Regions from separate parts of the Peribacillus sp. NPDC097675 genome, predicted to be linked through region 1. Evidence: riboswitches for the same ligand, from Rfam matches in the RefSeq annotation. Region 1 holds a riboswitch; the other holds the start of a gene.
What was found. A riboswitch is a leader RNA that binds a small molecule or an ion and turns the genes downstream of it on or off. The one in region 1 is predicted to bind S-adenosylmethionine.
Positions count from the first base shown of each region.

Region 1 (3,429 bases):
TTTAATATGGTTGCGATTTATAAAAAGCGGCCGACATTGATGAGCTTGCCTAAAATGCTTGATGCTTATATTGATCATCGTAAAGAAGTCATAATAAACCGTTCCCGTTATGAACTTCAGAAAGCGCATGATAGGGCTCATATAGTAGACGGCTTAATAAAGGCATTGTCCATTTTAGATGAGGTCATCGCCGTTATCCGGGCTTCAAAAGACAAAAGAGATGCTAAAGATAATTTAATTTCTAAGTTTGGATTTACTGAAGCTCAGGCTGAAGCAATCGTATCCTTGCAGCTCTACCGTTTGACGAACACGGATATTACAGCTCTTAAAGCTGAAGCTGCTGAGTTAAACAGTAAAATTGAGGAATTGACTAAAATTCTAGGTAGCGAAAAGGTTCTATTGCAAGTAATTAAAAAGGAATTACGATTTATAAAAAAAGGGTATGATGACGGCCGACGTTCTAAAATTGAGAATGAGATTGAAGAAATTAAAATCAATCTAGAAGTCTTGATAGCGAGTGAGGACGTGGTGGTCACTGTAACGAAAGAAGGCTATGTCAAGCGTACATCGATTCGATCATATACAGCTTCCGGAGGGCTTGATTTTGGCATGAAAGATTCAGATCGCATGCTACAGAAGTTGGAAATGAATACGACAGAGGTGTTGCTGTTATTCACTTCCAAAGGGAATTTCCTGTATTGTCCAGTCCATCAGCTTCCGGATATTCGTTGGAAGGAAACGGGTCAACATATTGCTAATATCATCCCAATAGATCGGAATGAGCAAATCATTAAAGCCATTCCAATCAAAGATTTCAATCAACCAGAATTTTTAGTGTTCGTAACGAAAAACGGTATGGTGAAAAAGACTGAACTCTCTTGCTATAAAGCACAGCGTCATTCGAAAACTCTGGTAGGCATTAATCTAAAGGGTGACGATGAATTGGTGGATGTCCACCATACAAATGGCCAGGCTGAGCTGTTCTTAGTAACCCATAATGGCTACGGTTTATGGTTTGATGAAGATGAAGTGAGTATTGTTGGTATACGTGCCGCTGGTGTGAAGGGAATTAATTTAAAAGAAGATGACTTTGTCATTGGCGGTAAGGTATTAGCCAAGGATAGTAAGGAATCCATTTTTATAGTGACTCAGCGTGGAGCCATTAAGAAAATGAAATTGACGGAATTCGAAAAAACAAGCCGGGCAAAACGCGGCGTCGTAGTATTAAGGGAACTCAAATCAAATCCACATCGTGTCATCGGTTTTGATACAATCAATAAAACCGATAGTTTGTTCATTCTTTCTGAAAAGGGGAAGGTTGAAACCGTTCATGCTGCAACACTGAAAAATCATGATCGTTATACGAATGGATCCTTTATATTTGATGAAACGGAAAGCGGAAAAGCGAAAGAATTATGGAAGATTTCACTAGATGATGAATCTGTTAAAGATTCGTAAATCCTATCTTCACATAAAGGGATGCTGAATACAGTCAGCATCCCTTTTCTTAGTAACAACCCGTATGGCTAATAGCTCCTCTTGGCAGATATTCCGTGTAATGCCTTGACGAAAATGGTGGATTTTCAGCTGAATTCACTGTGTGAGCCGTCGAAGAACGAAGAGTCGGGATCATTAGTGTTGAAGAGTAAATACCCATGTACCTCCAGAGAAATCGACAATCCTTACCAAGAAGGAATTGGTACATTTTAGATTTATTAGTATCTTTAATACTTTACCTTGCGAAAATTCTAGAAATACTGTACTCTTATATTTGCTATGACAAAATGAATATTTCTTACTTCTTATCAAGAGAGACTGAGGGACTGGCCCGAAGATGTCTCGGCAACAGACTTAATGTAGAGTGCTGTGCCAAATCCAGCAGGCGATTGACCTGAAAGATAAGAAGAGTGTTTTATAGATTAAAAGACCTCTTCTTGTAATAAAACGGAAGAGGTCTTTTTGTATTCATAGGATATGAATTTGTTACTATTTCATAATCATCCCTATATATAAAATGAAGGGATGCCGCAAATTTAAAGAGTACAGAAAGAGTATTTCCATAACCATGTAAAAATAATAAAGAGGTGTACATCATGAGTTTAAACAACAAAGGGAATCCATGGGCTTTAACGCCGTTCATCGTTTTTTTGATATTATTTATAGGTTCTGGTGTTATTACTAGGGACTTTTACACATTTCCAGTAATTGTCGCCATTGCCATTGCTTCTGCTGCGGCACTGGCAATGAATCGAAAGGAATCGTTTAATCAAAAAGTAGAAATCTTTTGTAAAGGTGCAGGCGATTCAAATATCATGTTAATGGTTCTCATATTCCTATTGGCTGGGGCTTTTTCGGAAGTGGCCAATGGGATGGGTGCAGTAGAATCTACGGTGAATCTTGCTCTATCGGTTGTTCCGCAAAATCTATTAATGGTGGGGTTATTTATTATCGCCTGCTTTATCTCTTTATCTATGGGGACAAGTATGGGAACGATAGTAGCTTTAGCACCAATTGGAGTAGGAATTAGTGAACAAACGGATATTTCAGTTGCCCTATCCATGGCTGCGATCATTGGTGGGTCAATGTTCGGTGATAATCTTTCTTTTATTTCGGATACGACTATAGCAGCCGTCCGTACACAGGGAACGAAAATGAAAGACAAATTCAAAGTGAACTTTTTTATTGTTTTACCTGCTGCGATTATCACATGTGTTATCCTTGGTTTTCTGACGATGGGTGAACAAGCTACAATTTCTGGGGAAGCTTACAGTTGGATCAAAATTTTGCCTTATCTTTGTGTTCTAGTGGCAGCATTGGCCGGAATCAATGTATTCTTGGTTCTCTCTATCGGCATTGTCTTTGCTGGAATAATTGGTTTAGCGGATGGCAGTTATCATGCATTGGTAGTTATTCAAAAAATAGGAGATGGAATGGCTGGGATGTATGAAATCTCCTTCTTAGCAATTTTGATTGCAGGCATGGTTTCAGTCATCAAACATAACGGGGGTATAGATTATTTACTGAACCTCGTAACGAGAAAGAGCAAATCAAAAAAAAGTGCAGAGTTCAGCATCGCAGGATTGGTTGCTTTAACGAACCTTTCAACAGCAAATAATACAATTTCCATCATCATTGCTGGGCCACTCGCAAGAAATATTGCCGAAAAGTTTGGTATAGATCCACGGAAATCTGCCAGCTTGCTCGATGTTTTCGCTTGTAGTATTCAAGGATTATTGCCATACGGTGCACAACTACTTTTAGCGGCCGGTGTCGCACATATATCTCCTATCAGTATCCTACCCTATTCATTCTACCCAGTCTTGATTGGGATTTCAGGAATCATAGCCATTTTAATAGGTTTTCCTCGATTCTCGAAGAGGAAATAAAAATAGTATGGTTGGAAGAGTATCGATAAATCATGAATGTTAC
Region 1 is NZ_JBNNSK010000020.1:25,085-28,513, forward strand. It holds gene parC (DNA topoisomerase IV subunit A) at 1-1,458, shown strand, start outside; SAM riboswitch class I at 1,800-1,905, shown strand; gene ACQKL5_RS20680 (Na+/H+ antiporter NhaC family protein) at 2,094-3,386, shown strand.

Region 2 (3,429 bases), on a different contig from region 1:
TTGTTTTATCCTAGTGGTATTGAGGTAAATGAGCTAAAAGGAGGTGATGGAGATTGGACTTTCTTAGTGTACATGTTAGAAAAAAATATCTTTATATGACGATGATGGCTGGATTAATCGTAATCTATTTTTTAATCTTCAATGAAATTGTTGATGAATTGAAGGAAGGGGAGTTAATCGAATTTGATAAGGCCGTTATTGAATCTATACAAGGCCCCTTTAGCGAAGAATTTACCAATTTCGTGACCAAACTGACTTTTTTCGGTTCTCTGACATGGATAATTGCCCTGATTTCAGTCTTCTCGCTATTTCTGTTCTTATTTAGTAAAAAACACTACGCAATTTACATAATTTTAACTTCTGCATTAGGAGGTGGATTTAATTGGGGGTTAAAATATATTTTTCAACGGGAACGACCGGATATCGCTCCGTTATTATCAGTTTCAGGGTATAGTTTTCCAAGCGGACATTCCATGGCATCGGTCATCCTTTATGGCAGTATTGCAGTTGTATGTATACGATTGATCAAAAAAAATTTTATTAAAGGCCTTCTATGGATCCTAGCTCTTTTTGCCTCATTGATCATCGGATGGAGTCGTATTTATTTAGGTGTCCATTATCCGAGTGACGTCGTGGCAGGTTTTGTTGCGGGTGCTGCCTGGCTTACCATATCAGCATGGATGTTACGCTATCTCGAATATAAGGTGCCAAAAAAGCTTAGAAGATAAGGATGGTCCACCGAGAGAGAAATCATTTACTAAAAGTAGACAAAAAAATTCGCCCCCTAAAGAGCGACAATGAGGAAATTAATCGTGAAATCAACATATAGGCGACGGAATGTATTTTTCGACTATATATTGTGTTCATATTCTATCATAATTAATTCTAGAATAGCAACTAAATTACTAAAACTAAGGCATTATTTTATAGGGTAATGCCTTTTTTGTAAGGATTTTTTTCCTAGAGAAGTGTTTTTTATTTTTTTTTGGTATAATTAATTGAATATATTGAAAATTAAAAGCAGAATATACCTTCATGCAATCTATTAATTAAATAATGAAATGGAAGATGTCTAATGGAATATGGCAAAATTATTTCTCTTAACATCGGAATGCCCAAACAAGAGGAATTTTCAAGCGTTAAAATGAAAACGGCTATGAAAAAGAGGTCAATTGAATCTGTAACTGTTACAAAATTAGGTATCGAAGGGGATGGTGTAGGTAATAGGAAATTTCATGGGGGACCTGACCGTGCATTATGTTTTTATCCTTTTGAGCATTATCATCTTTGGAATCAGAAATTCTTTAAACAGCTTTCCATTCCTGCATTTGGCGAGAATTTGACGACTGCTGGAATGACTGAAAATCAAACGTATATTGGCGATGTGTATCGCATAGGTGAAACTGTCGTACAGATTACACAGGGACGTATTCCTTGCTCAACGATTTCCCATTTTAACCATGAACCAGATTTTTTGAAACTAGTGAAGGAAACTAATCTTACTGGGTATTTTGCTAAGGTGATACAAGAAGGAATGATAAGAAAACAAGACGATATCGTATTATTAGAACGGCTTCAGGATCAAGTTACGGTCCTCTATGCAACGGATGTAATTCTCCATCATCGTGATGGGCAGGATGGGGTAAATAATCTACTCTCGATACACTCTTTGGCAGACGAATGGAAATCTTTGCTTTTGAATAGGATTCAATTTTAAATAATCCGAATATAATGAAGAAATGACAAATATACTATTGAAAATGACGGATGATTCATGTAAGTTAAATATAAATAAATTTTTAAATCTTTAGAAAATTTAATTTAATAAATCTTATCGAGAGAGGTGAAGGGACTGGCCCGATGAAACCTCAGCAACCAGCCTAGGCAAAGGTGCTAAATCCAGCAAGCAGAGCTTGATAGATGAGGAGAATGTTTCGAGAAAAAACCTTCTTCTTTGAGAAGGTTTTTTTTCTTTACTCTCAAACTCATTTAAACCGAACAAAAACCATAGTGTTTTTGAGAGAGGGTGTATATATGGATTTTCGTAAAGAACTAAAAGAAAGAATGCTGGTGGGGGACGGAGCGATGGGTACGTTGTTGTATTCCTATGGAATCGATCAGTGTTATGAAGAAATAAACTGTACCAATCCTGATAAAATTGAGTCGATACATCGTGCGTATTTAGAAGCGGGTGCGGATATTCTACAAACTAATACATATGGAGCCAATTTTCATAAATTGAAACGGCATGGGCTTGAAGAAGAAGTTAGCCGGATTAATCGCCAAGGTGTCATCCTTGCTAAACAAGTTGCAAAAGGGAAGGCATTCGTTTTTGGTACAATTGGCGCCCAGCGTAGCATCCGTAAATCAGATTTAAGCATTGAAGAAATAAAACGGGGTTTTCGTGAACAGTTATACAGTTTGCTACTGGAAAACCCAGATGGGATTCTTCTTGAAACATATTATGATTTTGAAGAGCTTGAAACGGTGCTTCAAATCGCTAAAAAAGAAACGTCGCTGCCAATTATAGCAAATGTATCGATGCATGAAGTTGGAAACCTTCAAAATGGATTTCATTTGAATGAAGCTTTTCAAAAACTGGAATATCTGGGTGCGGATGTCGTTGGTGTGAATTGCCGTCTAGGCCCCCATCATATGATAAGGGCATTGGAAGAAGTGGAAATGCCTCAGAAGGCGTCGATTGCCATCTATCCAAATGCAAGTCTTCCTGATTATGTGGATGGGAGACTTGTCTATAAAGCGGAACCACAATATTTTGGTTCAAGTGCACTCGAATTAAGAAAACAAGGGGCTACAATTATAGGGGGATGCTGTGGTACGACACCACTGCATATACAGGCTGTGAAGAAAATGGTTGGCGCGTTGGCGCCAGTTAAAGATAAAATTACGAAAACTCGGCATATCGATATTATTGAGGTGAATACCAAGAAACAGGAAGTAGCTCTTCATGAAAGGGTCAAAACCGAGAGAACCATTCTAGTTGAACTGGATCCACCAAAGAAGTTAGGAATCGAAACGTTTATGGCAGGAGCAGAAGCTTTGAAGAAAGCGGGTGTGGATTCAATCACTTTAGCAGATAATTCCCTTGCTTCACCCAGAATCTCGAATTCTACCATAGCCAATTTATTAAAGGCCAAACTAGATGTGAATCCGCTGGTCCATATTACGTGCCGAGACCGAAATCTAATTGGGCTTCAATCTCACTTAATGGGATTGCATACGGTCGGGCTGGATGAAGTTTTGGTTATCACCGGAGATCCGTCCAAGATAGGGGATTTTCCCGGAGCAACTTCAGTTTATGATTTATCTTCATTCGATTTGATAAGTCTTGTTAAGCAATTTAATCAAGGCTACTCCTATTCAGGGCAAAGTCTAGGCAAACAGGCCAATTTCAAGATTGCCGCTGCT
Region 2 is NZ_JBNNSK010000009.1:139,580-143,008, reverse strand. It holds gene ACQKL5_RS14665 (phosphatase PAP2 family protein) at 54-728, shown strand; gene ACQKL5_RS14660 (MOSC domain-containing protein) at 1,076-1,717, shown strand; SAM riboswitch class I at 1,829-1,927, shown strand; gene ACQKL5_RS14655 (bifunctional homocysteine S-methyltransferase/methylenetetrahydrofolate reductase) at 2,035-3,429, shown strand, end outside.
Region 2: another riboswitch for S-adenosylmethionine. It lies ahead of ACQKL5_RS14655 (bifunctional homocysteine S-methyltransferase/methylenetetrahydrofolate reductase); the one in region 1 lies ahead of ACQKL5_RS20680 (Na+/H+ antiporter NhaC family protein).